4 regions of the Clostridium sp. M62/1 genome follow, and region 2 is predicted to be linked to each of the others. Evidence: riboswitches for the same ligand, from Rfam matches in the RefSeq annotation. Region 2 holds a riboswitch; each other region holds the start of a gene.
What was found. A riboswitch is a leader RNA that binds a small molecule or an ion and turns the genes downstream of it on or off. The one in region 2 is predicted to bind FMN.

Region 1 (7,682 bases), 1.6 Mb from region 2:
CCTGGGCAAATTTCTGTTCACGGGAACAGAGAATGAGACACGAAAGGGAAGGATCTTTGCAGCCGTCAGAAGATACTGCTGACCAGAGGAGAGCCTTACAAAGCAGACGGCATAAGCAGGCAGAGGGACAGTGGACAGAAATAATTTAGCGATTGTTCAGTCAAAAATACAGAAAGGGCCGGCCAGCTCCATGGGAAGAGAAGCAAGGAATTTTCTTTCCCGCTAAGGGCTGCCGGTAATGGAACAGTGAAGAAATGGCAAACAGAATGACAGTACAAATGAATGGAAACCCGGTTTATGATATTGTTCTGGAACAGGATTTTCAAGCCCTGCCGGCAGAGCTTGAAAAGCTGAATCTGCAGTCCAGAAAAATCTGCATTGTGACAGATTCCAATGTCGCCCCCCTCTATCTGGAGGAGGTGAAGCGTCTGATGGAACCCTGCTGCCGCCAGGTCATTTCCTTCGTCTTTCCTGCAGGGGAGGAAAACAAAAATCTGGATACGGTGAGAAACCTCTATGAAACGCTGATTCTTGGAAAGTTTGACAGGAATGACATGCTGGCGGCCCTGGGCGGCGGCGTAGTGGGAGATCTCTGCGGATTTGCCGCTGCAACCTATCTCAGAGGAGTCTCTTTCATTCAGCTTCCCACTACGCTGCTCTCTCAGGTAGACAGCAGCATTGGCGGAAAGACAGGGGTTGACTTTGACGCATATAAAAATATGGTGGGAGCCTTCCACATGCCGCGTTTGGTCTATGAAAATATCGGAAGCCTTAAAACCCTTCCGGCAGAGCAGTTTTCCGCCGGCATGGGCGAGGTAATCAAGCATGGCCTGATCCAGTCCAGAGCCTACTATGAGTGGATCCTTTCCCACAGAGAAGAAATCCGCAGCATGGAGATGGGGACGCTGGAAGAGCTGGTAGTGGAGAGCAACCACATTAAGCGCCGCGTGGTAGAACGTGATCCGGAGGAGAAAGGTGACCGGATGCTTTTAAACTTCGGCCACACTCTGGGCCATGCCATAGAAAAGCTGAAAAACTTTGAGCTTCTTCACGGGGAATGTGTTGCGCTGGGCTCCATCGCAGGTATGTACATCTCAGCGAAAAGAGGCCTTCTCCCAACGGAGGAGATTGACCGCTTTTGCGATGCCCTTTCCTGGTTTGGCCTTAAAACATTCACAGACGGCCTTGACCGGGATGAGGTGATCGCTGCAACAGCCAATGACAAAAAGATGGATTCAGGCGTGATCCGCTTTATTCTTCTGAGAGAGATTGGACAGGCATTTGTGGACCGCACGGTGACGCGGGAGGAGATGGCTGAGGCCCTTGAGTTGATCTTAAGGTAAAATTCATCTTAAGGAAAAACGCAGAGCGGCGGCGTCTATGATAAATATTCAGGGAGATTATAATTATGAATCAGAAAGCCAGACAGCTTATCTTTTTTGTAGCCGGCCTTATTGTGAGCATAGGCTTCGACCAGTGGACGAAGGCTCTGGCAGTTGCAAAGCTGAAGGGAAAAGAGCCTTTTGTGCTGATTGATGGAGTGTTTGAATTTTTTTATTCTGAAAACAGGGGAGCTGCATTCGGGATTATGCAGGGAAAACAGATTCTGTTTTTTATTATTACAGCTGCAGTGCTTCTTGTGGTCATTTTGGCTCTGGTGAGGATGCCGGCTTCCAGGAGGTATCTTCCTCTGACAGCCTGCCTTTTCCTGCTGGCTTCAGGTGCAGTCGGCAATATGATTGACCGTGTCAGCCAGGGCTATGTGGTGGATTTCCTCTACTTTAAGCTCATCGATTTTCCGATTTTCAATGTGGCTGACTGCTATGTGGTGATCGCTACGTTTCTGCTGATCATCCTGGCATTTTTTGTCTATTCGGAGGAGGAGCTTTCCTTCCTGTCATCGAAGAAGGGAAGGGCAGACTCTGTTTAAGGAGCCTGCGGCAGCCGCAGGGGCCGTTAAAAGGCCAGGAACCGAACGGGCCGGGAAGAGAAGGCCAGGAAAAAAACTATGAGAAAGAGGCCGCAGCAAAAGTCTGTGCAGGGCAGGCTGCAGAAGACAGCATACAGGCCGCTGCCTCTGAGAGGAGGAAAACAGCTTGAGACAGAGCTATGTGGTGCCGGCTGAGGCTCAGGGAGTGAGAATTGATAAATTTCTGTCAGAAGCCTGTGACGGGCTGTCCCGGTCATATCTGCAGAAGCTGCTGAAATCAGAGCTTGTGGAGGTGGACAAACGGACGGTCAAAAACAGCTATAAACTGTCTGCCGGAGAGAAGATTGAATTTGAGGTGCCGGAGGCGGCAGAGCCGGAAATTAAGGCGGAGGATATCCCCCTTGACATTATCTATGAGGATTCAGACATTATCCTGGTCAATAAGCCCAAGGGAATGGTCGTCCATCCGGCTGCGGGCCACTACAGCCAGACTCTGGTAAACGGGCTGATGTACCACTGCCGGGACGGGCTTTCCGGGATCAACGGCGTCTTGAGGCCAGGTATCGTCCATCGGATTGATATGGACACGACAGGTGTTCTGATTGTGTGCAAGAATGATTTTGCCCACAATGCAATAGCAGAGCAGCTCAAGGTGCACTCCATCACCAGAAAATATTTTGCCATTGTCCACGGGGTAATCCAGGAGGACGAGGGGACGGTAGACGCCCCCATAGGACGGCATCCGGTGGATCGGAAAAAAATGAGTATTAACCGGAAAAACGGAAAAGAGGCTGTCACCCACTACCGGGTGCTGGAACGGTTCCGCCAGTTTACCTACGTGGAATGTCAGCTTGAAACGGGGAGGACACACCAGATCCGCGTCCATATGGCAAGCATCGGCCATCCGCTCTTAGGGGACAGCGTCTACGGCCCGTCCAAGATCCCTTTTAAGCTGCAGGGTCAGACACTCCATGCAGGAGTGCTCGGCATTGTCCATCCGAGAACCGGAAATTATATGGAATTTTCAGCCCCTCTTCCGGAATATTTTTCCGAGCTTTTAGATAAGCTTAGAAAAATTGGATAAGCTCAGTCAGAGAAATCTAATCTTCCTTCTGGTTCCGACAGAGCTTTTATGTGCACAATTTATGAAAATTTGTCTAATAGCACATAAATATTTTTTATATGCAAAAAAATAGATGACTTTTCGGAAAATTTGCGTTATACTATCAGTATAGATAGCATAATTATAGTAGTCGGGCAGAGGGGAGTGTGTTATTATGAAACATAATCTTGTGATTACAATAGGACGTGAAAGCGGAAGTGCGGGCCGCCATATCGGCCAGCTGCTGGCCAATGATCTGGGTGTTAAGTGCTATGACAAGGAGCTGCTGACACTTGCGGCAAAGCACAGCGGACTCTGCGAAGAGCTTTTTAAATCACACGATGAAAAGCCTACAAACAGCTTTCTCTATTCTCTGATTATGGATTCCTATTCCGTCGGATATTCGGGAGGCGGTTATCTTGATATGCCTTTAAATCAGAAGGTTTTTCTGGCACAGTTCGATGCGATTAAGAAGCTGGCCGAGGAAGAATCCTGCGTGATCGTGGGCCGCTGTGCTGACTATGCGCTTGCCGACTATCCGGGAATGGTTTCTGTGTTTATCTGCGGAAATGAGGAAGATAAAATCCGCCATCTGATGGAGCGGCACAATATAGAGCGCTCAAAGGCAAAAGAAATTATGATTAAGACGGATAAAAGGCGTTCCAGCTATTACAATTACTATTCCAGCAAGCGCTGGGGAGACTGCAAGAGCTATGATCTGTGCATCAACAGCAGTGCCGTTGGCTATGAAGGGGCAGTGAAGATTATTAAGGCATTTGCAGAGACAAAGATGGAGTATCGGAAAAATAAACCGTCAGAGAAATAAAACAGCTAAATAAAATAGCTAAATAAAACAGCTTTATAACCGCCGTTAAGAAGAGCCGCAGGCTGAGCATTGTTTCAATTGTTTCAATGATTTTCAGCCTGCGGCTCTTTGCTGTGTACGATAAAAAGTATGGGCTGGCTTGGCCGTTTTAGGAATGGAGCGCATTCAAAGTTCTGCCTATATCGCCTTCAATACAAATAGCCTGTCTCTGAATCTCTTTCGGGCAGTAGGCTTCTGAAAGATTTACACAGGCATAGGCGGCCTTTGGATTCTGACAGGTCATCCTCCAAAAAGGATATTTGATGATAGACGGCGTGTTGCCGCCTACGCCCAATTCCAAATAGAGAATATGCATTCTTTCATGGCGGCGAAGAAAATCTTCATAGCGCTGAGCGGCCCTGTGCCAGCCTTCATCTTCGACAAAAGTCATATCTGCCCGCAGATTCATAGACATAGGCGCTCCGCATACGGGGCAGTGGGGCACTAATTCACCGGGCACTTTCATGTCCTTTTGTTCGGTCAGCATCCTTTTGACAACGGCTTCGTTGTCGTAGGTCTTCTGGCTGCAGGGTCTGGAACACTGCCAAAGGCCATAATCGCCCTGTATGTAGAACAGCCTGTGCTTATCAAATCCGGCCTTCTGGAAACAGTGGTCTACATTGGTAGTCAGCACGAAATAGTCCTTGTCCCGCACCAGCCTCAGAAGATCGCCGTATACAGGTTTTGGCGCGTCCAGATAGCGGTTGATGTAGATATACCGGCTCCAGTATGCCCAGTGTTCCTCTAAAGTTTCAAAGGGATAGAAGCCGCCGGAATACATATCGCGGAAACCATACTTTTGAATGAAGTCCCCAAAATATTTTTCAAAGCGTTCTCCTGTATAAGTAAAGCCAGCTGAAGCGGAAAGTCCAGCACCGGCGCCGATGATAACTGCATCTGCAGTATCCAGTTGGTGTTTCAGCCGCGATATTTTATCATAACAGACGTTTGTAGATTTCATAGTCGCTGTCTTTGAAAACATTGAAGATCACCTCGATTCTGTTTGAATTCTGCTGCTGCCATGTCCTGACTGTCTGTATGGCAATCTCTGCCGCCAGTTCATTTGGAAAATGAAATTCGCCAGTGGATATACAGCAAAATGCCACGCTCTTCAAACCGTAAGCTGCCGCTAATTTTAAACAAGAGCGATAGCAGCCTGCCAGCAGTTCACAGTCTGTCTTTGTGACGGTTCCGTAGATGATGGGCCCCACGGTGTGCAGCACATAGCGGCAAGGCAGATTGTAGGCTTTCGTGATTTTTGCCTTGCCTGTGGCTTCTTCTTTCCTCTGTCCAGCCATAATGCGGGCACACTCCATACGGAGCTGTATGCCTGCGTAAGTGTGAATAGCGTTGTCAATGCAGCCGTGACAGGGAACAAAACAGCCCAGTATCCGGCTGTTCGCCGCATTTACAATGGCGTCAGCGGCAAGGGTGGTGATATCGCCCTGCCAGAGATATATTCCCGGCTGTATCGGCGTTAGATTCTCCGGTTCTGTAACGCCCCGCTCTGCAAGCCGTTCCTGCAGATAGGCGTCCTGCACTTTCAAAAATTCTTCACTGGCTGGTACAGGCGGCCGCACATTCATCAGGCTTCGCAAAAGGCGACGCTTATCCGGCTGTCCGGCAGGAATCTCTCTATTTTTATATTCCTCGTTTTCGTTCAGCAAGCAGCGGATAAGGAAGTCAAGCCGCTGTCCCTGGGTAATTGGCTGTGTCATGGGGACTGCCTCCTTTCGACTGCCCCTGCGGGACAAATTTCAAAGCAGTTCCCGCAGTGCAGGCAGTGTTCCTGTTCAATCGCGACGGGCTTTTGTGTAATATCAATGCATTTCTGCGGACATTTCGAGTAGCACAGTTTGCAGCCGATACATTTATCTGTCACAAAGTAGCCAGTTTCCTTTGCCTGTGCGCCCCCGAAAGAAAAACTGGCCCGGTCTATGGGCCGTTTAGAAAGGTCGAACCATTCGCCAGCCCCCTCGTAGATTTTGAACACAGTGAGAGCGCTGCGGGAGGGTATATCTGGATAGATTTTCTCCATGTACAGATTTTTACGGAACAAGTCAGGCAATTTATCCGGGCCGATTTCTTTTGCCTTGCCCTGCACTGATACGGCCACGCAGGAAAGGGTATCTTCTCCCTTCATGGCAGTAAAGGCGATATTTTCATTGGCTTTCAAGCGGTCATAAAAGTTCTTCCCTTTTGCGGTCAGAAAATAGAGGCCGCTTTCATCATAGTCCATGATGTCGATGGCGCAGGTGACGGGCCGCCCCTGGCTGTCCACAGTGGCAAATGCGGAAGAATGGATTTCTTCCGCGATATATTTCAGATAATTTCTTGTCTGCATGATGAATCTCCTATTTCTGTCTGCCCTTTAATATCGGGGCAAGCCGTTTATAAAGCGGTATGGTGGCAAGGCTGATACCGATTCCTTTCAGTAAACTGAACGGAAACGCGCTGAACAGCACAACATCGAGTTTCGTCCTGATGAAGGGAATAAACTGGCCAAAAGAAGCAATCAGCTGGTCCAACGGCATGAATGCTTCAAATACGGGAAGCAGAATAAAATTCAAAAAAGGCAGACACAAAAGAAATAGCAGAGAGCACGGCACTCACTGCGAGCATACGCACATTCTGAATCGACGTTCTTTTTTGCGCGGCAATCGTTTTCATGATTCTCCTATTGAGATATGATTTAGATTAGGAACAATCCCCACAAGGTTTGATTCCTGCGGGGCTGCTCCTGTCATATCTTCTCTCATCCGGACTATTACCGTCGGCAACGGGATTTCACCGTTTCGGCTGCTGATGCAGTTCGCAGACTATCACTGCCGGTCAGGGATTCCACCTTGCCCCGAAGATAGTTGGAAAGCTCTTCTTACAGGTCATACTCCTTAGGCGGATTGCCGGAGAAGTCGGCAATCACAGCGTGAGCGTTCTTCAGGTAGAGCACCTCGAAGATCGGGTTGGCCGCCTCACCATACTGTCCCTTGACAATGGGGTTCCGGATGCACATCTCTTTGGCGGCCATGTTGTTCTCGAAAACGGCCTCGCCGTTCAGACGGATCCACGCATAAGCCGGACTGGAAACAGAAATCTCAATATTGGGATTGGCCTGCATATCCTTGTAGACTTCCTTGGTGCTGTTGGTGCAGAACCACAGCCTGCCATCCAGCTCACCGGCAAACATGAAGGGGCGGCACTTGGCCTTTCCGTCACGGCCTACGGTAGCCAGATACTGTACGGGATTTTCCTGTAAAAATTTAACAACTTCGTTCATGATGAATACCTCCTGTGTTTTCTTATGAGCTTATTGTAATCTCCTTTGTGCGGACTGTGAAGTACGCACAATATTGTGGCATAGTTACCTGTTTGTAACCATGAAAGCCTGACGTTCTGATTCAAAAATTTTGTGATTTGTGATTGATATGGAAAGAGCGTTCGTGATATGTTATTAGTACAGGTTATTTTCAGTTAAGTTTTACAGATGGGAGACAGGCGAAACGCCGAAATACAGATATGACCAATCAGCTCAGAACATACATAGCAGCTGCCGCTACCCTGGCGGCGGCCTCGATTTTGCCAGTTAAAATTTCACAATATACGGACATCAGCGGACTTGCCGCTTTTGAGGAAAATGAAGGCGGAGAGGATGAGAAAAAAAATTTAAAAGAGGAGGCTGTGGTGAGAAAGGCAGGTGCTGAAGCCGGCCTCAGAATAGATGGAAGGAATACGAAAGTGTTCACAGACACAGGTGCCAAAGAAACGGGTGTTCTAAAGAAGGCTGC
Region 2 (7,682 bases):
TGGTAGCCCAGGGTCCCTCCTGCCGGACGGCATGGAGGAGAGAAAATGCGTCTGATACCCCAAAGGTATTTCCGTATTGACTCAGAATCCTCCCAGCTCTTTCGTATCGGTCATCACCCGGAACCAGGAAAGGGCGAGTACTTTCCGGGGAGAGCAGGGAATAATTTGTCATGAGAGAATACCTCCCCGTATCTTCCCTGCAGCCGATTCCAGGCTCAATCACCAGCGTGCGCCCTCCTTTGTCGGACAGCACGGCCTGCATAGTCGCGTCCGGTGCATAGACAATCTTCTTTGTCCCGGCGATGGAACAGGCCTCGTCGAATGTGATCTGTGCCCGGATAAACTGCTCCGTCAGATCTGCCACTGTCACACAGCCTTCCCTGTCCTCATAGGTCCCTGCGGGATTTCCATGGACATACAGCAGTGTTCCGGCATTGCCGTTTCGGTGAACACCGTGATAGGCATGCCGCGCTCCGTCAGGGCGCAGAATTCCAATATAGAATCTGTCCTCTTCCTCCATTATCTGATAATCCCAGACAGCGGGATCTATATCAAAATTAAACCCGGTGATCACCTCATCTCCCCGATAGACAAATCTGGTACACATATCCTTCCTCCTCACTGTTTTTCTTTTTATCATACTCTGTCTGCATGCGCAGAACAAGACACGGGACTTTACAGAATGAAACTGTACCAGATCAAAAGTCCCCAAATGAGGAAGCCCGTTCTCATACCTTCCCCGCCGGTGGGAGGCTTGCCGGCGCGGGGCCGCCGGAGCCGTCAAGCTCTCCTGCGGCCGGGTATGTGTGTACTCGGGGAGTGCCCTTATTTTTGAGAGGCGCCGTGTCTTTTGAAAGGGACAAAATCTTTAAATCTTTGCAACAGATCAAAAAGACAGGGGCCCGTCATCGAGGCCCCTGCCGGTTATTTCTGATAAATGATTTTTCGTATGGCATGTACAGACAGACAGTATTTTTCAGCCAGTTCCTCCGCAGAGACCCCATTTCGGTACTCCGCTGTGATACGGCTGTTTCGCTGCTGCAGTTCCTGCCGGTACCCGGATACTTCTCCCCACCGCTTTTGCTGTGTCTGATCGGTTGGAACGTAGATATATCCTTCCTGGATATATCTCTGCAGCTCCCTGACTAACGGTTCTGGCAGAAGCACTCTCGCATTGATATACTTCATGCAGGCTTCCTCCTTGAAATAATCGCCAGGAGGCAAAGCCGGCATCTCATTCTGCGACTATTATATCTCCATGCAAGCGTCGCAGCCTGCCGGCTTTGCATGGAGCCATGCCTCGTTGAGTTTCATCTCCACCCCTTCCTTCCGTCATTCACCTGTTCTGCTGTCATCCTCCGTTCTCTGCTTGGAACGCATTTAATTCCGTTTCAGGAAATTGGAGATCCGCTTGTACAGGATAAAGGTGACAAGGCCGTTGATTCCCGCCTTGATAACATTAAAGCCTATGATAAAGGCCATCAGATCCCATACCACTTCCCTGGTCACACCCATAAACAGAGGTGTGATAATCAGGTTTGCCCCTACCATGACAGCAGCCATGGCCGCTGTGCCCGCCGCCAGCCCGATCACGGCAAAGGTTTTTGTCTTTTTCCTGTGATAGATGGTTCCAGCCGCCACGACAAGTGTTCCCGTAGCGATCAGGTGCATAAGAATCCCGTAGAGTCCGCTTCCTGCGCTGACTGTGACGCCCTGGATCACCGAGGTCACAAGGGTGAGCGCAAGGCCCGCAGCCGGTCCAAAGGTAAAGGTTCCTATTAAAATCGGAATATCAGCCGGATCGTACTCCAGAAACGCAACCGCCGGAAACAGCGGAAAATGGATAAGGTACACAAGCACAATGGAAACTGCCACAAGGGAGCCCATCTTTACAAGGCGCAGAGTCTGATCCCTGCCTGTCTGAGAATAGCGGGTCATCGTTTTGTTCATCTTCAAATTCCTCCTGATAGAAAAGTATGCCTGCAGTTTCCGTTTCTGTGATTGACTCTCCGTTTTCCTCCCGGGCGTCTCCTGATACCTCATATCTGCTCTCTGCTGACACCCTGAAGCACCTTCACACAGGTTATCCTTCACAAAAACAGACCTGCCGGGCCGTCGGCCCTGAATGCTGTGAATATAGAAAAGAATCTGACAGGAAACAAAAAGGTCCTGAAAATAAATTTCAAGACCAGAAAAATACATAACCGTATTTTTGTTTCTTTCATCCGGACTGTACCGTTGGTATGGGGTTCCCACCCATTCTGCCCTCCAAAGGAAAGCTCGCGGACTCGAAGCCAAAGCTCATCACCGCCAGTGAGGAATTTCACCTCGCCCTGAAACAGATTTTTCTACTACATAGTAGCACGTATCAGAAGCCGTGTCAAATATTAATCACCATTCCCCCATCTGCCCTCCCCTTCCATTCCCTCCATCAAAGAAATTCTCGCTTACACCCTCCTCCGCCTGACACTCCCTTCCCCTCCACAAAAGCCCCCTCGCTTACACTCCCTCCCCCGCCCGACACTCCTCCCCCCGCCATAAAAGAAAAACTCAGAAACCGTTCCCTCGGTTTCTGAGTTTTTGCTTTTATGGCCTACTTTTATGCCCTACTTTTATGCCCTATCTTTATAATGATGTGCCTCCTCCAGCATCATATCCTTCACCTTCATGAGCCGGATCTGGGTACTCCTCTCATTCTCATCCAGCTTCATGGTAATATATTTGATATTCCTCTGGGTTTCCGGGATGATGACATGTTCCAGGGCATTTACCCTTCGTCTGGTTTTTTCAATCTCCGCCGCCATAAGCTGGCAGGCTTTCTCGGTCTGTGCAAGCTTCAGCATCTCCGGCAGCACGTCCTGCAGAGACTTTACAGCTCCGTCCAGATCGCTGGACGTAAAGGCGAAGCCGTAGGGATAAATATCATGTTCGCTGGCCGTCCTGGTCTTGTACTCAAACACGGGTATGTCCACGCTCATGATATTCTTTTTCCCGGCTTCCAGATACACCTCCTGCTTCGGCGCCATCAGAGCGGTGTTCAGGGCCTGTTCGCTCATTCCCGCCCTGGCAATGACAAAGTTTAAATTCGCGCTCCGTATTCCGTCCTCCACTTTCTGTCTGAGAGCCATATTTTCCCTGACCAAATCGAGGAACTGGCGCATCAGCTCATCTCGCTTGTCTTTTAAGAGCTTGTGGCCTCTGACAGCTGTGGTCAGCTTTTTTTTGAGCCTTGTAAGCTCCATTCTGGTGGGGTTCACCTGGGCCTGAGCCATGCTTCACACCTCCCCTATTCCTTCCCGTAGTACATATCCAGGAACTTGTCGTCGATTCTCTTCAGCTCGCTTCTCGGAAGGATGGAGAGCAGCTTCCAGCCAATCTTTAAGGTTTCCTCAATGCTCCTGTCTGTCTCATAGCCCTGGGAAACGTACTCCTTCTCAAAGGCGTCGGCAAATTTCGCGTAAATCAGATCCACGTCGGACAAGGCCGCCTCACCCAGAATAACCATCAGCTCCTTGGCCTCCTTGCCCCTTGCGTAGGCTGCAAAGAGCTGGTTCATGGTGTTGGAGTGGTCGGCTCTCGTCTTTCCCTCGCCGATTCCCTTATCCTTCAGACGGGACAGGGACGGAAGCACGTCGATAGGCGGCATAACTCCCTTTCTGTAGAGCTCACGGCTCAGGATGATCTGCCCCTCTGTGATGTAGCCCGTCAGGTCCGGGATCGGATGGGTTTTATCATCCTCGGGCATGGTAAGGATCGGGATCATGGTAATGGAGCCAGTTTTCCCGTTCTGCCGCCCTGCTCTCTCATAGATGGAGGCCAGATCCGTATACATGTATCCCGGATAGCCGCGGCGGCCCGGAACCTCCTTCCTGGCCGCGGAGATCTCTCTCAGGGCATCGGCATAGTTTGTAATATCCGTCAGAATAACCAGCACGTGCATATTTTTTTCAAAGGCCAGGTACTCCGCCGCCGTCAGCGCCATCTTCGGGGTGGCGATTCGCTCTACGGCCGGATCGTTTGCCAGATTGATAAAGAGCACGGTCCGGTCGATGGCTCCCGTCTCCTTAAAGCTCTCCGTAAAGAAGTGGGACTCCTCGAAGGTAATTCCCATGGCTGCAAAGACAACGGCAAACTGCTCATCTGTCCCCCGCACCTTGGCCTGTCTTGCAATCTGGGCCGCCAGGTTTGCGTGGGGAAGGCCGGAAGCCGAGAAGATGGGCAGCTTCTGTCCTCTTACCAGAGTGTTCAGTCCGTCGATGGCAGAAACTCCTGTCTGGATAAACTCCTGGGGGTAGCTTCTGGCAGCCGGGTTCATGGGAAGTCCGTTAATGTCCCTTCTCTCGTCCGGAAGGATCTCAGGCCCTCCGTCGATGGGGCGTCCCAGTCCGTCAAAGACGCGTCCCAGCATGTCCTCAGACACCCCAAGCTCCATGGTCCTTCCCAGAAAACGCACCTTGCTGTTGGAAAGGTTAATTCCTGTGGAGTTCTCAAACAGCTGTACCAGGGCATTGCCCCCGTCGATCTCAAGGACCTTGCAGCGCCTTGTCTCTCCGTTTGCCAGCTCAATCTCTCCCAGCTCGTCGTAGGTCACATTCTCAACGCCCCGCACCAGCATCAGAGGACCTGCAACCTCCTGTATGGTTCTGTATTCCTTTGGCATTAGAAGTCCTCCCTTCTGAGCACGTCGTCAATTTCCTTCCCAAGCTCCTCTTTAACTGCCTCGTATTCCCTCTCAATCTCATCGTCCGTCACGTATTTGAAACGGCCGATCTTCTCCCGCACAGCCATCTTGATTAACCCCTGCACGTTTGCCCCGTTTTCCAGGGCCTTCCTTGACTCATCGTAGAAGGCGAGCACCAGCTTCATCATGAGGAACTGCTTTCTCAGGGACGTATAGGTGTCAATCTCGTGGAAGGAGTTCTGGTGCAGAAAGTCCTCGCGGATGGAGCGGGCCGCTTCCATCTTAAGGCGATCAGAAGGCGACAGCGCATCCATGCCTACCATCTTTACAATCTCCTCCAACTCTGCCTCCTCCTGCAGAAGGCTCATCATGCCCTGACGGCAGGTCATCCATTCCGATGAAACGTGCTCGTTGAACCACTTGCCCATGTTGTCCACATAGAGCGAATAGCTGGTCAGCCAGTTGATAGCCGGGAAATGCCTCTTGTAGGCCAGGGACGAGTCGAGTCCCCAGAATACCTTCACGATGCGCAGCGTCGCCTGGGAAACAGGCTCGGAAATGTCGCCTCCCGGAGGGGAAACGGCTCCGATGGCGGACAGAGCTCCCTCTCTGCCGTCCTTTCCTTTGCAGATCACATGGCCTGCCCTCTCGTAGAACTGAGCCAGACGGCTTCCCAGGTAAGCCGGGTAGCCCTCCTCGCCGGGCATCTCCTCCAGACGGCCTGACATCTCTCTGAGAGCCTCGGCCCAGCGGGAGGTGGAATCGGCCATCAGGGCCACCGAGTAGCCCATGTCCCTGAAATACTCCGCAATGGTAATTCCCGTGTAAATGGAAGCCTCCCTGGCAGCCACAGGCATATCGGAGGTATTGGCGATTAACACCGTCCTCTGCATCAGCGAGTGGCCTGTCTTGGGATCCTTTAACTCCGGAAACTCGTTTAATACATCTGTCATCTCATTTCCGCGCTCGCCGCAGCCGATATAGACCACGATATCGGCCTCCGCCCACTTGGCCAGCTGGTGCTGGATCACGGTCTTGCCGCTTCCAAACGGCCCCGGAACTGCGGCCACGCCGCCCTTGGCGATAGGAAAGAAGGCGTCGATGACCCTCTGGCCTGTCACAAGAGGCATCTCAGGCGGCAGCTTTTTCTGGTAGGGCCGCCCCTGTCTGACGGGCCATCTCTGCATCAGGGTCAGCTCCCTGTCTCCGTTTTCCGTTGATATGACAGCCACTGTCTCCTCCACTGTAAACTCTCCTGACCGGATCTCCTTTACGGTGCCCTTTACGCCGTTTGGAACCATGATCCTGTGTACGACCACAATGGTCTCCTGCACGGTTCCGATAATATCTCCGGCCTCTACCTCATCGCCGGCCTTCACTGTGGGAACGAAATTCCATTTCAGGTCACGCTTTAAGGAGGGAACCTCCACGCCTCTCTTCAGGTTATTGCTCCCTGTTATCTTCATAATATCGTCCAGAGGACGCTGGATTCCGTCGTAAATACTCGTGATGAGTCCCGGTCCCAGCTCAGCGGACAGCGGCATATCCATGGACTCCACCGGCTCCCCCGGCCCCAGTCCCGAGGTCTCCTCGTAAACCTGGATATACGCCTGATCCCCGTGTATCTCAATGATCTCTCCAATCAGCCGCTGGCTGCTGACCCGGACTACGTCGTACATATTTGCATCCCGCATCCCCTCTGCAATGACCAGCGGGCCTGCTACCTTTTTAATCACACCTTTGCTCATTGGAAGGCTTCACCCACCTTTCTTCTAATCTTTTCCCTGTCAGCCCGGCTAAACTGTGCCGAACAATATATCCGAACCCACTGCCTGCTCCACGGAGCTCTTGACTCTCTCGATCCCCTTGCCCGTATTCCCGGAAACACCGGGAATCAGGATGACGGACGGGAGCAGACTCTCCTTAAACTTTTCGATCGCATGGCCGATACCGGCGGCTGCCGCCTCCGTAATATAGATGACGGCGTAATCCCCGGAGGCCAGGCGGTAAAACAGCTCTTCCGCTTCCTCTGCTTCCTTTACGGGAAATGTGTCAAGCCCCAGGGCAGCAAAGCCGTAAATGCTGTCGTAATCTCCGATGACCGCTATCTTATACATACATTTCCCTGATCCTTTCCCTGATGCTCTCATCCGGCAGGCCGTTCAGCTTTCCTGTCAGGATGATCCGCACAGTTTTAATCTCATTTTCCCTGGCAAGCAGGTAGGCCACCAGAGGGCCCGCTGAAAACGGATTGTATTTCTGCGGCTTGATAGACTCTATCAGCTGGTTGTCGCACCACCGCTCAAAGGCTGAGGCTGACTCCTTTAATGCCTCTGCCCCGTCTCTGTAGGACGTTTCCCCCAGGTATTCACAGATAGCAGGAACGCCGGACAGGGCCGCCATGGCCAGCTTCTCCACGTCCAGACTGTCGCAGGGAGCCATAGCCCGGCGCATAAATTCCAGCTCCTTCCCCGTTTTCTGGGAGCGGACGGCAATCTTGATGTCGGCTACCGCCGTCACCGATTCAGCGTAGGCCATAATCACCGGCTCTTTGCTTTTTTTCCCTTCGCTGTAAATGGCCTCCAGAGCCGCCCGGTCCACGATCACGTCGCAGGCCTGCCCGTCTCCTGTATGAAGAAAGGTTTCGCAGGCCTCCCTGGCCGCCTCCCTCATATGTTCCGGGAGAGCGTCAAAGTCCTTTTCCGCCACGATCCGCTCCATTTCCTTTCCGTCTACTGCACAGTCATCATAGTAGACAGAACCGTGAAAACCGGAGTTCACAGCCCCCTTGATGGCGGCCTTCAGATTGTGGTAGAGACTCTGGTAGGTCAGAACCGAAAGAATCTGATCCTCCCCTCTCAGAAGCTCCTTTACCGTTTTCTGGGCCTTTTCCCGCTCAGCTTCCAGAATCTCCTCCGCCGTCTGGGAGGGATTTCCGTTCCCCCATCCCTTCTCAGCCAGGAAGGCCAGGCAGCCCTCATAGGTTTTCACAGCCATCAGC
Region 3 (7,682 bases), 410 kb from region 2:
CATGTGCCGGATAGGAACGGCAAAATTTTTTACACTTCTATTACTTCTTTATCACACATAAGCAAAATCACAAGGTATGAAACAGTTCATGGCTAATTAGTTGGAACAAAAAACGAAAGGAAAAGCACAATCCAGACGGTATCAGCGGCAGGCTACAAGAATAAATTGTGATTTCACAAGATTGGTGCTATAATAAGAGAAAAGTTCCTGCCGGGGCAGCCGCCCCGGTGGTATAGATAGAAAGGCAGGAAAACAATATGCACATCAGCTATAAGCCACTCTGGCACACACTGTTAGAGCGTGATATGAGAAAAGAGGATTTAAGGCTTGCCGCTGGTATGACAACAAATATGATTGCCAACATGAGCAAAGAGGGAAAGCACATCAGCATGGATACATTAGCCCGTATCTGCGAAACGCTGAATTGTGAGATTACCGATGTGATTGAGTTAGTACCAGACGAGCCTGCTTCCACAGGAGGTAAGGAACATGAGCGAATTGAAACCAAGAATAACGGAAAACGGAATTGATTATATCCTTGTCGGAGATTATTACATCCCGGACTTGAAACTGCCGGAGGAACACCGCCCTATCGGAAAGTACGGACGGATGCACCGGGAATATTTAAGGGAAGTCCACCCAGCCAGATTGAATACATTGATACTGACCGGGGAATTGTGGACATATCTTGCAGACCTGAACGAACAGGCACAGGAACGGTTAGACACCATCATGGAGCAGATGAAAACTGCCGAGGGCGTAACCGAGGAATTGAAGCGTACCCACCAAATGGAATGGGTGCAGCGTTGCAATAACATTCATAACCGGGCAGAAGAAATTGTTTTGCATGAGATGATTTATTCATAACGGGAGCAATTAAATCGGAGGTATATAAGATGATTGAAATTGTATTTGGTGAAAGTGCCTGTGGAAGTTTGAAAATTGCCCAAACTTACGGCAAGGGAAAGTATAGAGGAAGTGCTGTTTCAATATTTATGAGGCATGAAGACGGGAGTGTTCCATCTTCAGATGAAATGAAAAAAGCACAGCTTCAAGCACAGGAACAAGAACGCATTGCTTGGGAGAATGCTATTCCATTGGGAGGCAAGAGCTGTGATGTTTATTGTTTTGATATGGCTCTTAGTGTGGGAGATATTTCTGATAATGGAATTGGCGAACAGCGGAAAAATGTTTTCAAGAAAATGCTGTCTGTCTGCTTTGTAGAGGATTTAGATTATCAGGTTGAAGAAAAAATACAGAAAATTAAAACTACATTGACCTCAGTGATTGAACGATATGTAGCTGGGGAAGAAATTCGCATTTGGTATAGCTATAATCCAGATGAGCTTTGTGGTATGTATTGGCTTATGAAACAACTTCAACCCTTAAACTGCCAGACAACAATTTATTTGGTTAAGTTACCTACATGGGAATATGGAAAAGAAAATACTATGACATCCAAAATAGCATGGGGCGAGGTCTCTCCTGGCGAATGGGGAAACTATATAACTCTACAAGAGAAAGCTAATCCTGTATTTCTTTCAGCTTGTGCTATGAAATGGAATCAACTTCAAAATGAAAATGCACCTTTGCGTGCAATGTTAAATGGTAAATTGCAAAGCGTTTCAGAAGATATATATGATAGTTTCATTCTTCGTGAAATTGCGGAACAGCCAGAGCAATTCAAAATGGCTATTGTCATAGGTAATGTTTTAGGAAAATATCAACTTGGAATTAGTGATGTATGGATTTCCAATCGCATTGATAAAATGCTTGAAGATGGTGTGTTGGAAATTATACAGGACGCACCAAAGGGAGAAACAAATTATCGCCGAATATTAAGAAAACGAATGAAGTAATAACCACAGCACAAACCGCTGCTACATGGAATCCAACAAACCATGCAACAGCGGTTTTCCTTTACCGTTTTTTCCTCTGGTTGATAGGCGTTCCCGTTTTCTTTGATTTTTGGAGAATCCGAATAAGCCAGCGAAATTCTTCATCTGACAGATTTTTATAGTTGATACCGAGCTGCTTGCAGTAAAGCACTGCCAGTTTTTCCAAACGGCTGCCCTTGAAATTTTCGACCGCTTCCAGATTTTCTTTCAGTTCATTGGCAACAGTGGTCTGGGGCGCACTCTCACTATCCTTTTTATGGGTTTCCCGAATATCCCGGATAATCAGGTTTAGGTCATCCAGAACCATGTGGCTGAAATATTCATCATCACTGATATGGGCGGCTTGCAGCACTTTCAAATGTGGGTCATCTTCGCCAGGGCGATACCGTTCTATGATTTCATGTCGGACAGTATCGACAAGGGTGTTGAGGTTTTGAATCTGCATGGTGGCAATCCCATCCACATAAATCTCAATGTCCGCAAGAAACTTGATAAAGTCCTTATGGGTGGCAAGTTCGCAGAGCAGACGGTTGTTGATCCGACCGCTTTTCAGAAGTGCAACCATTTCATCGTTCAAATGCAGCTCCGTCAGTGGCGTGTTGATCTGCTCCCTGTTCTCTGTCCGGCACAGCAGATAATCGACGGAAACCCCATAGAAGTCTGCCAGCGTGATAAGGTTGCCATGATTGATTTCCTTAAAATCTTCTTTTTCATAACTGCCAAGGGCTGATTTAGAAATACCCGTTAGTTTTGATAGTTCTTCCAGATTTAAGCCTTTGTCCTTGCGGAGTTCCCAAAGGCGTTCCTGTATGCTTGTTGCTCCTTTCATGGGCACACGCTCCTTTCCAACGGTTTCATTGCTGCCGCTTATCTGGATTATATCACACTTTCCGTAATCGTGGAAATTTCTGATTTTTACCCTTAATTCCTACTTTGTGGACATACGGCACAGGGCACAAAAATGTTCTATGATACAGGTAGTTCATCGATGGATTATTCCAATCGAATGACCAGCCTGTGTGGGATATGCTTCCCCGGCGATGTAGCGCCATGAATTTTGGCAGGGATATGGAGGAACCCTGACCGAAACGAGCGTACCAAAGGGAGCGATACGCCGCTGTGAGATTCAGGGGAGGAACGACACCGGGGAGAACTGGCGAACTGACACCGAAATGATACCGAAACACGACAATCTGATAGGGGGATAGTCTACCCTATCGCTGATACTTCGGGAGATTTTAAGCGGCTCTATGGCTGTAATTTTGCCGAAAATCGCCCCCGAAACCATACACTAAAACGGGAGGAAACACAATATGCCGAGAATGAGCAAAAAGAGGAAGTATGAGCTTTCCTTTTACCTCAATGACCGGGGGCGTGTCACTTACAACGAATTATGCCGGAAATGCCAGCATGGGTGCAAGCAGAGCTTCCGGGCGGTTGTGATTGACTGCCCCTGTTATTTATCCAAACGAGCAAAGAAAAAGGAGGAACACACAGAATGAATTTTGAATTTATGACGATAGACACACCATTGCCGCCCTGTATGCCTTTTCCCAGAGCGTTGACAGGATTTCCAGTCAGCAGCACCGCAAAGGTCATGTACTGCCGGATGCTGGACGCTATGCTCTCCAAAGGGCAGGAGGACGAGAACGGAATCCTCTTTGTCTGCTTCCCTGTCACAGCCATTGCCGCAGTCCTGTCCCGCAGCTCCATGACGGTCAAGCGTTCTCTGAATGAACTGGAAACTGCCGGACTTATCATGCGGGTGCGTCAGGGCATTGGAGAACCAAACAGGATTTATGTGCTGATACCGGGAAAGGAGGACGCTGCCCTTGCCTGATACATCAAAGCTGGAAAAACTCAATCGGGAGTTGGAAAAAAGCGAAAAGAAACTGCGGAAAGCCATCAATGATGAAAAGGCATTGCAGCATCAGCTGAAGCAGCTTACCCGAAAAGAACGAACGCACCGGCTCTGTACACGTGGCGGTATGCTGGAAAGTTTTCTGCAAGAACCGGAACGCCTGACAGATGATGATGTCATGCTGTTGTTGAAACTCATTTTTCACAGACAGGACACGCAGGAACTATTGAAAAAACTGCTGGAACGGGAGATGCCGGAACCCCCTTAGTTTACTAAGGGCGCAATTATACACCACCCAAAGGTTGGTGCATTGCGTTCTCCGAAGGCTCCTCGCCGGAGGGCTGTGATTTTCCGCAGTCATGGTCTGCTCCAAATCATACAGGGGACGCTACGCTTCCCCTGCGCTGGCTGTCGCCAGCTACCCTTTTGTGGACTTGCCGCCCGGAAACACCTTGCGCTGCAAGCTGTTCCCGTCCAGCAAGTTTTATCAGTCGAGCTATCCTTATCTACGGTAATTTAGTATAATAAGGTCAAAAAACAGAACGCTATCATTGTGCAACCGATATGCAACTGATAATTGCTTGATAGTTGGTGGTAGCAACACGGTAATTCAGATAGAATAAAGCCAACAAAGAAAGGAGGTCATCCAAATGTTAGTAAACATCATTATGATTGTAGTCGGAATAGTTTTCTCATGTATCTTTGTCGGCTTGCTTATCCTTGTTATTCGTGCATTGCTTAAATATATCCGTACAGAGAAATGAAGCCAACAGCAACATTAGGAGGTGGTCAAATGAAAGTAACCGTATTTATGATAATCGTTGGAATAATTTTCTTATGTATCTTTGTTGGTTTGCTTACCCTTATTGTTCGTGCATTACTCAAATATATCCATTCAAAAGATGTACGGCAGGAAAAATCCGTAGTGAGGAAATCGTTGGGTGAAGCACTCAAAGTACACAGAACACAGTGCAAAATGACGCAGGAATTTGTTGCTGAAACGATTGGTGTTAGCAGGCAGGCTGTTTCAAAATGGGAAAATGGAGTTTCCCAAACAAAAGGATATTAAGAAATAACCTGTGTTTACCTGCTTGCAAATTATTGTATTTGGATAAACGAGAAAAAAACTTTTTATTGACAGATATAATATCAGATATTATAATTGTCCGTAATTGAATAACTATCTTCAGGGCAGGGTGTAATTCCCTACCGGTGGTATAGCCCACGAGCCGAAAGGCATGATTTGGTGAAATTCCAAAGCCGACAGTATAGTCTGGATGAAAGAAGATGAAAGTAAGTTTATGCTTTTTTTGCGTGCTCTGGAATGATTTTATATTGTTTCAGAGCATTTTCTTTAATCGCATAAATCCTCTTTTGCATGTCTTGGATAGATTTTATTCAAGGCATGTATTTTTTTGGAGGTGTAAAAATGAGCGATACAGAATACATGAAATTAGCAATAAAACTGGCAAAAAAAGGTGCTGGCTATGTCAATCCTAATCCTATGGTTGGGGCAGTAATTGTAAAAGATAATCGAATTATAGGACAGGGATACCATGAAATCTTTGGTGGATTGCATGCAGAGAGAAATGCATTAAAAAATTGTAGGGAGTCACCTGTAGGAGCAACACTTTATGTAACACTTGAACCATGCTGTCACTATGGTAAGACACCACCTTGCACAGAAGCAATTATTAAAAGTGGCATTACAAGAGTAGTCGTCGGAACTTTAGACTGTAATCCTATTGTGTCTGGAAAAGGTGTAAAGGTACTTGAGGAAAACAACATTCAAGTTGTGATAGGAATTTTAGAAATGGAGTGTCAACAGTTAATCAAAGTTTTTAGAAAATATGTTACAAGGCATATTCCTTATGTTTTTATGAAATATGCAATGACAATGGACGGGAAAATAGCAACTTATACAAATCAATCAAAATGGATAAGTGGCGAAAAAGCGAGAAAACAAGTACATCAATTCAGGCATAAGGTTACTGCGATCATGGTAGGAGTGAATACCGTTATTCAAGATGACCCTTTACTGACATGCCGATTAGAAAACGGGGAAAATCCTATTCGTATCGTATGTGATACAGATTTAAGAACACCCATTACATCAAAAATTATCAAAACAGCGAATGACATTAAAACATATATCGCTACTTCTTCTATTGATGAAAGTAAGATTGCTCTTTACAGAAAATGTGGTTGTGAAATTATTTATACGAAGAAAAAAGGTAATCATATTGACTTAATGAATTTAATGCAATGTTTAGGAAATATGCAGATAGACAGTCTACTTTTAGAGGGTGGAAGTGCAATGAATTGGAGTGCTCTTGAGCAACAGATTGTTGATGAGGTGCAAATTTATATAGCACCTAAAATATTTGGTGGGAGTGCAAAAAGCCCTGTAAGTGGTCAAGGTGTTGCTTTTCCTAATGACGCCATTATGCTTAAACCATATGCTTTTTCTCAAGTGGGAAATGATTATTTCATAGAAAGCGAAGTGATTTATCCATGTTTACAGGAATAATAGAAGAAATCGGTAAAGTAGAAAGAATACAGAAAGATACTTGTAACTGTAAACTATCCATTAAAGCTTCAAAAATATTAGAGGATATACATTTAGGCGACAGCATAGCAGTCAATGGTATCTGCCTTACAGTTACTTGTTTCACTCGACAATCTTTTACAGTTGATGTGATGAATGAAACATGGAACAGAACGGCTCTTAGCCTGTTAAGACATGGAAGCCTTGTGAATTTAGAAAGAGCTATGCCTATGAATGGCAGGTTGGGCGGTCACATTGTTACGGGGCATATTGATGGGACAGGCAGAATATCGTCTGTGCGTAGAGACAAAAATGCGGTGTGGTATCAAATCAATACGCAAAGAGAAATCTTAAATCTAATTGTTGAAAAAGGTTCGATTGCTATTGACGGTATTAGTCTTACTGTCGCAAAAGTATCGAAAGCAGATTTTTCGGTATCCGTTATCCCTCATACTTTGGAGCAAACAATTCTCAAGAATAAACAAGTCGGGGATATGGTAAACCTTGAAAATGATATATTAGGGAAATATGTGCAGAAACTCATAGACAACAGCAATGAAACAGAGTTGTCGAAAGAGTTGTTATGCCGATACGGATTTTAGCAGAAAGGATAAAGGAATTATGAAATATCAAAAAATAAAAGAGGCATTGCAGGCGTTACAAGAGGGAAAACTTGTTTTGGTTATGGACGATAAAGAGAGAGAAAATGAGGGGGATTTAATTTGTTCGGCACAATTTGCGACAACAGAAAATGTTAATTTTATGGCGACTTATGCAAAAGGCTTAATCTGTATGCCTATGAGTGAAAGTCTGGCTAACAGGCTCATGCTTTCCCCTATGGTTGAAGATAATACAGATAACCATGAAACTGCCTTTACAGTTTCTATTGATTATAAGGATACTACAACAGGTATTTCTGCCGAAGAAAGAGGATTAACGGCTCGTATGTGTGTGACTGAGAATGTAAATCCCTTTGACTTTCGTAGACCGGGGCACATGTTTCCTCTGATTGCAAAGAACGGAGGTGCTTTGGAAAGAAATGGACATACAGAAGCAACGGTTGACCTATTGAGGTTGGCTGGCTTAAAAGAATGTGGCTTATGTTGCGAAATTATGAATGAAAACGGGAAAATGATGAGAACACCTGATTTAATTCAGTTTTCTCAAACACACCATATACCTACCCTCACAATTAAAGAATTACAGGAATACAGAAAAGTATATGATTTGCTTGTAGAATGTGTTTCGGTTGTAGAAATGCCTACAAAATATGGGAATTTCAAAGCACATTGTTATATCAATAAATTGAATGGAGAACATCATGTTGCATTGGTTATGGGAGATTTGAATAATGGAAACGATGTGCTATGTCGTG
Region 4 (7,682 bases), 1.3 Mb from region 2:
GGACTAAAGCTCCCCTTTCTTCATTTTCTGCCGTTCTTCCTTCTGCTTCTGTGCTTTGGAGTTCCTGTTCTTCGTAGTTTCTATCCTTCGGAGTTCCTGCCCTTCGGAGCTCCTGTCTTTCCAGGCTCCTGCCTTTCTACATCATAGGGCTTTACTGACACACTCTGCTTCTCAAAATCAATAAAAATCTGATAGGCGTACTCATCCTCGCCGCTGGTATCCCAGATTTCCACGAATTTCGGCGTCACCTCAATCAGAATTTCAGTATCCTCATGGCTGTAGGCGTTATAGCTTTTCCAGAGATATTTCCTGTAGCCTTTCTCAAAACGCCTTCCTGGCTCCTGTGTCACAAGTCCCAGGTTTCTGGCAGTCCCCTCCACCTGGACGCCGCTCCAGCACATGGCCACCCGGGGATTTTCAAAAAGCTGTTTCGTCTTCCGGAAATTTTTGTCCGTCTTAAAGTAGATTTTTTTGTCGTAAAAAAGGCAGCTCACATTGCGCACCATCACATAGTCGTTTACGCTGGAGGCCAGAGCCATGATTTTCCACTGACCCAGCTGTTCAAACATCAGGGCCGTGGCCTGCTCAAAGGTGAGATTTTTTTCTCTGCTGAATTTCATAATTCGGTTTCCTTTCCTGTTAAGTCTGTCATCTGCGCTGTTTTAAAGAGACCTGACTCAGGCTGTCTGAGTCCTAGCTGTTCGGATGTTCCGTGCTGCCCTTCTGGCTGCCTTCATCCGAATTTTTGATCCTGACAGCTGCCGGCTGTCGGGAGGGCTGGCTCTGCCCGCCCTGGCAGGAGACAAACTGTTTGATATGGCGGCTTATCTTCTTGTAGACGGCAAAGGCCAGAACGGACAGCACTCCGTTTTTTATGAGGTTGAAGGGGATGATCCCCAGGAGAGCCAGAGATAATTCTGTGGAGAGAAGAGGGTTGACTGCCCGGCACATGGACAGAATATCATCCATCCCAATCCCCATAAAGGAGGTATAAAAGGGGATAATGATATAGAGATTTGTAAATACGGCAGTCACCGCACAGATGACGGTCCCGGCAGACATGCCGATGACTGCCCTCAGCTTTGTCTTGCGGGTGCTGTAGATGAAGACAGCCGGAAGCACGTAAGCGCAGCTTAACATAAAGTTTTGAAGTTCTCCGGTCCAGGCAGAGGAGCTGCCCTGCCAGAGTATTTTCAGGATAATTTTCAGGGTAATAATTGCCAGAGCGGCGAAGGGCCCCATGGTAAATCCGCCGATGATCTCCACCAGGCCGGAAAAGTCAAAGTCCATGAACGGCGGCATAAACGGCAGGGGAAATCGAAAAAACATCAGGGCTGCCGAGAGTCCCCCCATAAGTCCGCAGAGTGTCAGCTGTTTTGTGTTCAGTTTCTGGTTCATTTTTCTGTCCTCCTGAAATTTGATGATAACACAGAGGGAAAAGTCCGCCCTGTGCGCTGCCGTGACAGTCCTGTGTTCTGCAGGGGTTTATCACGGTCTGTTTCGCCTTACCGGGCATCCTTCTGTGCTTCTGCCCGCAGGCTTTTGCCGTGCAGCCTGAAAAAGCCGCCATACAGCAAAAAAGCCTGAAAACACAACGGTCTTCAGGTAGAGTTACAGAAAACGTCTTTTCTCATCCGGACTGTAACCGTCGGTTCTGGAATTTCACCAGATCAGCATCAGGCCTTATACGCGTTTTACGCGCTTTACGCCGTCAGGTCATGGACTGTAACCATCGGTAGGGACTTCCACCCTGCCACAAAGACTTCAGATATGGAATTGTATCAATGTGTCTTTCGACGTCATCTATAGTTTGAAGTATATACCCTGAAAGGGAAAATGTAAAGAGAAAATTTCAAAATTTCAAATATTTTAGTTACAGTTCAGCCATGCGAAGATTCCGACGCCAGACGCTTCTTGTCCGCTTTAAGCGGGCAAGAAGATATATGGCTGAACTGTTACTAATTTTATAACTATTTCCCTGTACAGAAATTCATTGAAACGGCTGCTCAGCGGCTGGGGGAGGCGGATGCAGGAAACAGGAAGGGAAGAGTCGGAGCTGCAGAGCTTTCGGAACGTGGGAACGGAGAGACAAAAGAGGATGCCTTCTGCAGAAGAAGGCATCCTCACTGACAGGGAATCTCTGAGGCAGAGGAAGGCACACCTCTTATAAAGGTCCCTGCTCTTCCTCAGAGTCAAAGTCTTTGCTGACATCTTCGATGTGTTTCTCAGAGGAAGCTTTTTTCTTCCTGCGGCCGGAACGGCCGGCAGATGAAAGGCTCTGCCCGTGTTCGGAGGCCAGGCGCTTTCTCTCATTGAGCAGCTGGAAGAACTCTTCCTCCGTGTAGTTTTCCTCCCGGAGCCTCTGCATACGGCGTTCACGGCGGCGTCTCAAGTCCTCGGCCTCTTTCTTTCTCGAGTATACAGTGTAGGCTCCGATCAGAGCCGCTGCCAGAACGAGAAGAGAAACTGCGACAGCCGGAAGGGTTGGGGCGGGGAGAGAGAAGCCCGCGCCGGATTCGCCGGGAGCCTCAGAGCTGCCGGAATCAGGGGAAGAGGATTCTGCTTCGCCGGTTCCTGTGCTCTCACTGGAAGCAGGCACTGCACTTTCTTTTAAAAGCAGGTAGGCCTGTCCGATTTTTCGGTCGTTGTAGGTGTACTGGAGAAGGGCGACAGCGCGGTCGGGATGGCTGTCAGGAAGAACAGTCACAAGCTCCAGGGCGGCATCCTGGAAGGAAGCGTCCTTTGGGATAGTGATGACAGTTCCTGCCTCGATTTCCAGATCAGACGGGCTGTATTCGGTTCCGTTTACAGCCACGGACTCCTCCCCTGTGACGTACCGGGTTTCATTGTCCGGCACGGAAAGGTTCTGAAACCGTTCAAATCCGAACTGAAGCAGGTTCTTTCCGTCCAGGAAATAGTTGGGGGACGGCTGGCCCTTCAGGATGACAGAGATCAGACATCTGCCGTCCTCTTCTGCACAGGTGACAAGGGTGTTCCCGGCCAGGGAGGTGTAGCCCGTCTTTCCCGCCTTGGCGGCCGGATAGTAAAGCTCGCTTGTCTCGTCCTCCGTGATGATCAGCCGGTGCTCATTGGTGCAGGTGACGCCGTTTGGGTTGTTGATGGTAGCAGGCAGCTTGTAGGACTTTGTGCTGGCAATTTCATAAACCTGCTGGTTGTCAAAGGCTGCCTTTGCGATCAGTGCCATGTCATAGGCAGAAACGTGCTGGGTGTCATCGTTAAGGCCGGAAGGATTTGCAAAGTGGGTGTCGTCCACGCAGCCCAGTTCACTGACCTTTTCATTCATCATCTCCACAAAGGCATCTCGGCTTCCAGCCACATGTTCGGCCAGAGCGTTGGCTGCCTGGTTGCTGGACTGCAGAAGCAGCAGATAGAGACAGTCGCGCACGGACAGGACATCGCCCTCCTCGATATTTTTCTTGTTTCCGCTTCCCGACTCCACATTGTACACGGCGTCATGGGAGAAGGTGACCATATCGTCAAGACTGCTGTTTTCTACCACTACCAGTGCTGTCAGAAGCTTTGCGATACTGGCCGGCGGCGACTGGTTATGGATGCCCTGACCAAACAGCACTGCCCCGGAATCAGCGTCAATCACAATTCCGATGTCAGCCATAATTCCTGTATCGCTTGGCCATTCAGGAGCGGCCAGAGCTGTGAGGGAAGATGACAGCATAAGCTGCAGAGAGAGCAGCAGGGCCAGGCCCGGCCTGAGGATCCGTCTTAAATTCATTTTCAAATTCCTCCGTTGTATGAAATATAATTTCAAATATGATCATCATGTAATACAAAAAGTAATGCAAATATTTTGCCTGCCGGCTGAGTACGGCGCTGCCGCCGAGTCAGACATGTGCTTACAGGCAAAATTTCTATCCTATTTCTATCTTATTAAGTATAACGTGAAACTTTTCACCTGTAAACCGAAAGAAGAAAAGTTTTAGGAACAGCAATTCAGGGGATGGAACAGAAATGTTTTATGCATTGTTTTGTTTAATGTTTCATGTAAGTATTGTAGAATTTCTCTCATTCAGTTATAATGATAAATTAGAGTAATAGTCGACTGTGAATGGCTGACCAAGACAGAAGAAATCAGGAGGATACATTTTATGACCAGAAGAGAACTGCGTGAGCACTGCTTTAAGCTGCTGTTCTGCGCTGATTTTTACCCGGAGGGGGAGACAAAGGAGCAGATAGAGCAGTATTTTACAGAACCAAGGGAGGACGATTACACCTCTGACGGCGTCTATGAACTGATTCACTGCCCGGAGCTGGACGTTTACGACAGCGGCTATGTGAAAAACAAGGTAGAAAAGGTTCTGGAAAAGCTTACAGAGCTGGATACCGCGATCAATGAGACGGCCGAGGGCTGGACTACCAGGCGCATGGGAAAGGTAGAGCTTACGATTCTGCGTCTGGCCCTGTTTGAGATCCGTTATGACGAGGAGGTGCCGGACAAGGTGGCCATCAACGAGGCCGTAGAGCTGGCAAAGAAGTTCGGCGGCGACGAGTCTCCGGCCTTTGTAAACGGAATTCTGGCAAAGCTGGTATAGGCGGCAGCTGGGCAGAGAGCTTTTGAAACGACGGAGGGAGCGCAGGTGGCAGGTGTCTATTCAGTTTCCCAGGTAAACGCCTACATTAAAAACATGTTTGCTCAGGACTTTGCCCTGAGCCGCATTTCCATTAAGGGAGAGGTGTCTAACTGCAAGTACCACACCTCGGGCCATATCTATTTTACGCTGAAAGACGGGCTGGCGGCAATCCAGGCCGTCATGTTTGCGAGCCGCAGAGGCGGACTGGACTTTGAGCTGAGGGACGGGCAGCAGGTGGTGGTGAAGGGAAGCGTGGAAGTCTATGAGAGAGACGGCCGATATCAGCTCTATGCATCCCAGATTGCCCTGGACGGGGCAGGGGATCTGTTCCGGCGGTTTGAAAAGCTCAGAAATGAGCTGGAGGAGATGGGGATGTTCGCCCCCGAGTACAAGAGGCCGATCCCGAAATTTGCCAGGACGGTTGGGGTGGTGACAGCCAGCACCGGGGCGGCCATCCGGGATATTATCAACATCTCCTCAAGGAGAAACCCCTATGTGCAGCTTGTGCTGTACCCGGCCAGGGTGCAGGGAGAGGGAGCGGCAGAGAGCATTGCAAGGGGGATTGAGGTCCTTGACAGGATGGGGCTTGACGTGATCATTGCAGGCCGCGGAGGCGGTTCCATCGAGGATCTGTGGGCCTTTAATGAGGAGATTGTGGCGCGGGCTATCTTCCGCTGCAGTACCCCTGTGATTTCTGCTGTGGGACACGAGACGGATGTGACCATAGCTGATTACGTGGCCGATTTGAGGGCGCCCACTCCCTCGGCAGCGGCTGAGCTGGCAGTGTTTGACTTTGGCCAGTTTGAGGCGCAGCTTCGGGGAGCAAAGGAGCTTCTTGCAAGAGGGCTTAAGAGGAAGATAGACGGCGTGCGCTATCAGACGGAGCAGTACCGCCTGAAGCTTCGTCTCCACGATCCTCAGCGCCAGATCAATGAAAAACGGCAGCGCCTTGTGTCGGCGGAGGATGAACTGAAGCGTCTGATGGAAAGGCGGCTGTCAGACTGCAGGCACAGGCTGGCTCTCATGAGCGGAAGACTCCACGGACAGTCTCCCCTGGAGAAACTGAGCCGTGGCTTTGGCTTTATCACCGATGAGGAGGGGCGCAGGGTGGACCATGCCGCCTCTGTAAGGCCCGGCGACCGCCTGAGCATCCGTCTGGCGGACGGGCAGATTGAGGCCAGAGCGGAGCAGACAGAGCTTTATGAGAAACTGGAAGTCCAGGAGGAGAGTTAATGGAAGACAGAGAAGAAAGAGCGCAGGACAGCGAGTACGGCTGGATTTTTGATAAGCCCCAGGAGAAGGCCGGCATGCAGGCCGGCATGGAGGCAGAGACTCAGTCTGTACCGGAGAAGAAAAAGACGGCGGCCAGGAAGAGAACCAGGAAGACCGGAAGCGACGGGCAGGAAAATTCCCGGGGACAGGAGAAAGAGGCAGGCGCCGGCGGCTCGTCCGAGGATCCCCGCTCCATTGAGGAGCTGTTTGAGGAGCTGGATCTCATGATCAGGAAGCTGGAGGACGGCAGCAGCTCTCTGGAGGATTCCTTCCGGTACTACGAGGAGGGAATGAAGCTTGTGAAGGCCTGCGCAGGAAAAATTGACCGGGTGGAAAAACAGATTGTGGCGGTCAATGATACGGGAGGAGAATATGGAGCTTAAGGAACAGCTTTTACAGTATACAAGGGAGACAGAGGAGATTGTTTTCTCCTACCTTCCCCAGGAAACGGGACATCAGAAAACGATTTTCGAGGCCATGAATTACAGCGTGAGGGCAGGCGGGAAGCGGCTGCGCCCTCTGCTGATGAGGGAGGTCTACCGGCTTTTCGGAGGGCAGGGAAAAGAGGTGGAGCCCTTTATGGCAGCCATCGAGATGATTCACACCTCGTCCCTGATCCACGATGATCTGCCCTGTATGGACAATGACGAGTACCGCAGGGGCAAGAAAACCACCTGGGTGGCATACGGATACGACATGGCAGTTCTTGCCGGCGACGCCCTTCTGATCTATGCGGTGGAAACTGCCAGCAGAGCCTTTCTTTCAGGAGCGGACCCTGTCATGGCAGGGAGAATCGGGCGCTGCATTCACATTTTGTCTGAAAAGACAGGAATTTACGGAATGATCGGCGGCCAGACGGTGGATGTGGAGCTGACCAACAAACCGGTTCCCAGGGAGAAGCTGGACTTTATCTACAGGCTGAAAACAGGAGCGCTCCTGGAGGCGTCCATGATGATCGGCGCAGTGCTTGCCGGTGCGTCAAAAGAGGAGCTTGACACGGTGGAAAAGATTGCTGCCAATGTGGGCATGGCCTTCCAGATCCAGGACGATATTCTGGACGTGACGGGAAATGAGGAAGTGATCGGAAAGCCGGTGGGAAGCGACGAGAAGAATCATAAGACAACCTATGTGACCCTCGAGGGCCTTGAAAATGCCAGGGCCAAGTCAGAGAGGCTGTCCGATGAGGCTGTCCGCCTGCTTCACTCCCTTCCGGGGAAAAACGAATTCCTGGAAGGCCTGATCCGCCTTCTGATTTACAGAGAAAAATAACAGGAAAGAGGGTGCAGCTGTGATTTTGGAGAGAATTAACGGGCCTGATGACATTAAAACACTTAATGAAACAGAGCTTAAGGCGCTGGCAGAGGAGATACGCCGGTTCCTGATCGAAAAAATCAGCCATACAGGCGGTCACCTGGCCTCAAATCTCGGCGTGGTGGAGCTGACTATGGCCCTTTTTCTGGCCTTTGATCTGCCCAGGGACAAGGTGATCTGGGATGTAGGGCATCAGTCTTACACCCACAAGATTCTGAGCGGCAGAAAGGACAACTTTGACGGCCTGCGTCAGTACGGCGGCCTGAGCGGCTTTCCGAAGCGCAAGGAGAGTCCTTTTGACGCCTTCGATACAGGCCACAGTTCCACTTCCATCTCGGCGGGCCTTGGGATGGCTCTGGGAAGAGATGTGAGGGGGGAGAACTATTCCGTCATCTCCGTGATCGGGGACGGAGCCCTGACCGGCGGCATGGCCTACGAGGCTCTGAATAATGCGGCTCAGATCAAAAAGAACTTTATTATTGTGCTGAACGA

Region 1: linked by a shared signal. The riboswitch ahead of LK436_RS10625 (4Fe-4S binding protein) and the one ahead of LK436_RS17875 (ECF transporter S component) in region 2 are both predicted to bind FMN.
Region 3: linked by a shared signal. The riboswitch ahead of ribD (bifunctional diaminohydroxyphosphoribosylaminopyrimidine deaminase/5-amino-6-(5-phosphoribosylamino)uracil reductase RibD) and the one ahead of LK436_RS17875 (ECF transporter S component) in region 2 are both predicted to bind FMN.
Region 4: linked by a shared signal. The riboswitch ahead of LK436_RS06420 (ECF transporter S component) and the one ahead of LK436_RS17875 (ECF transporter S component) in region 2 are both predicted to bind FMN.

Annotation. Positions count from the first base shown of each region.
Region 1 covers NZ_CP085988.1:2,269,575-2,277,256, forward strand. The annotation lists gene LK436_RS10590 (RNA-binding protein) at 1-82, shown strand, start outside; gene aroB (3-dehydroquinate synthase) at 255-1,343, shown strand; gene lspA (signal peptidase II) at 1,409-1,930, shown strand; gene LK436_RS10605 (RluA family pseudouridine synthase) at 2,097-3,014, shown strand; gene LK436_RS10610 (AAA family ATPase) at 3,208-3,858, shown strand; gene LK436_RS10615 (SIR2 family NAD-dependent protein deacylase) at 4,007-4,858, opposite strand; gene LK436_RS10620 (protein-ADP-ribose hydrolase) at 4,833-5,615, opposite strand; gene LK436_RS10625 (4Fe-4S binding protein) at 5,612-6,241, opposite strand; FMN riboswitch at 6,641-6,760, opposite strand; gene LK436_RS10630 (pyridoxamine 5'-phosphate oxidase family protein) at 6,773-7,174, opposite strand; gene LK436_RS10635 (NlpC/P60 family protein) at 7,474-7,682, shown strand, end outside.
Region 2 covers NZ_CP085988.1:3,850,134-3,857,815, forward strand. The annotation lists gene LK436_RS17865 (hypothetical protein) at 1-607, opposite strand, end outside; gene LK436_RS17870 (CD3324 family protein) at 925-1,188, opposite strand; gene LK436_RS17875 (ECF transporter S component) at 1,381-1,950, opposite strand; FMN riboswitch at 2,210-2,345, opposite strand; gene LK436_RS17880 (V-type ATP synthase subunit D) at 2,613-3,272, opposite strand; gene LK436_RS17885 (V-type ATP synthase subunit B) at 3,287-4,660, opposite strand; gene LK436_RS17890 (V-type ATP synthase subunit A) at 4,660-6,429, opposite strand; gene LK436_RS17895 (V-type ATP synthase subunit F) at 6,478-6,798, opposite strand; gene LK436_RS17900 (V0D/AC39 family V-type ATPase subunit) at 6,791-7,682, opposite strand, start outside.
Region 3 covers NZ_CP085988.1:363,752-371,433, reverse strand. The annotation lists gene LK436_RS02015 (helix-turn-helix domain-containing protein) at 258-530, shown strand; gene LK436_RS02010 (TnpV protein) at 490-867, shown strand; gene LK436_RS02005 (DUF3658 domain-containing protein) at 897-1,859, shown strand; gene LK436_RS02000 (helix-turn-helix domain-containing protein) at 1,921-2,727, opposite strand; gene LK436_RS01995 (hypothetical protein) at 3,212-3,400, shown strand; gene LK436_RS01990 (DeoR family transcriptional regulator) at 3,397-3,738, shown strand; gene LK436_RS01985 (DUF3847 domain-containing protein) at 3,731-4,027, shown strand; gene LK436_RS01980 (helix-turn-helix transcriptional regulator) at 4,553-4,828, shown strand; FMN riboswitch at 4,938-5,052, shown strand; gene ribD (bifunctional diaminohydroxyphosphoribosylaminopyrimidine deaminase/5-amino-6-(5-phosphoribosylamino)uracil reductase RibD) at 5,189-6,289, shown strand; gene ribE (riboflavin synthase) at 6,274-6,909, shown strand; gene LK436_RS01965 (bifunctional 3,4-dihydroxy-2-butanone-4-phosphate synthase/GTP cyclohydrolase II) at 6,929-7,682, shown strand, end outside.
Region 4 covers NZ_CP085988.1:1,291,902-1,299,583, forward strand. The annotation lists gene LK436_RS06415 (pyridoxamine 5'-phosphate oxidase family protein) at 81-620, opposite strand; gene LK436_RS06420 (ECF transporter S component) at 694-1,398, opposite strand; FMN riboswitch at 1,619-1,767, opposite strand; gene LK436_RS06425 (D-alanyl-D-alanine carboxypeptidase family protein) at 2,165-3,751, opposite strand; gene nusB (transcription antitermination factor NusB) at 4,125-4,568, shown strand; gene xseA (exodeoxyribonuclease VII large subunit) at 4,614-5,840, shown strand; gene xseB (exodeoxyribonuclease VII small subunit) at 5,840-6,262, shown strand; gene LK436_RS06445 (polyprenyl synthetase family protein) at 6,252-7,148, shown strand; gene dxs (1-deoxy-D-xylulose-5-phosphate synthase) at 7,168-7,682, shown strand, end outside.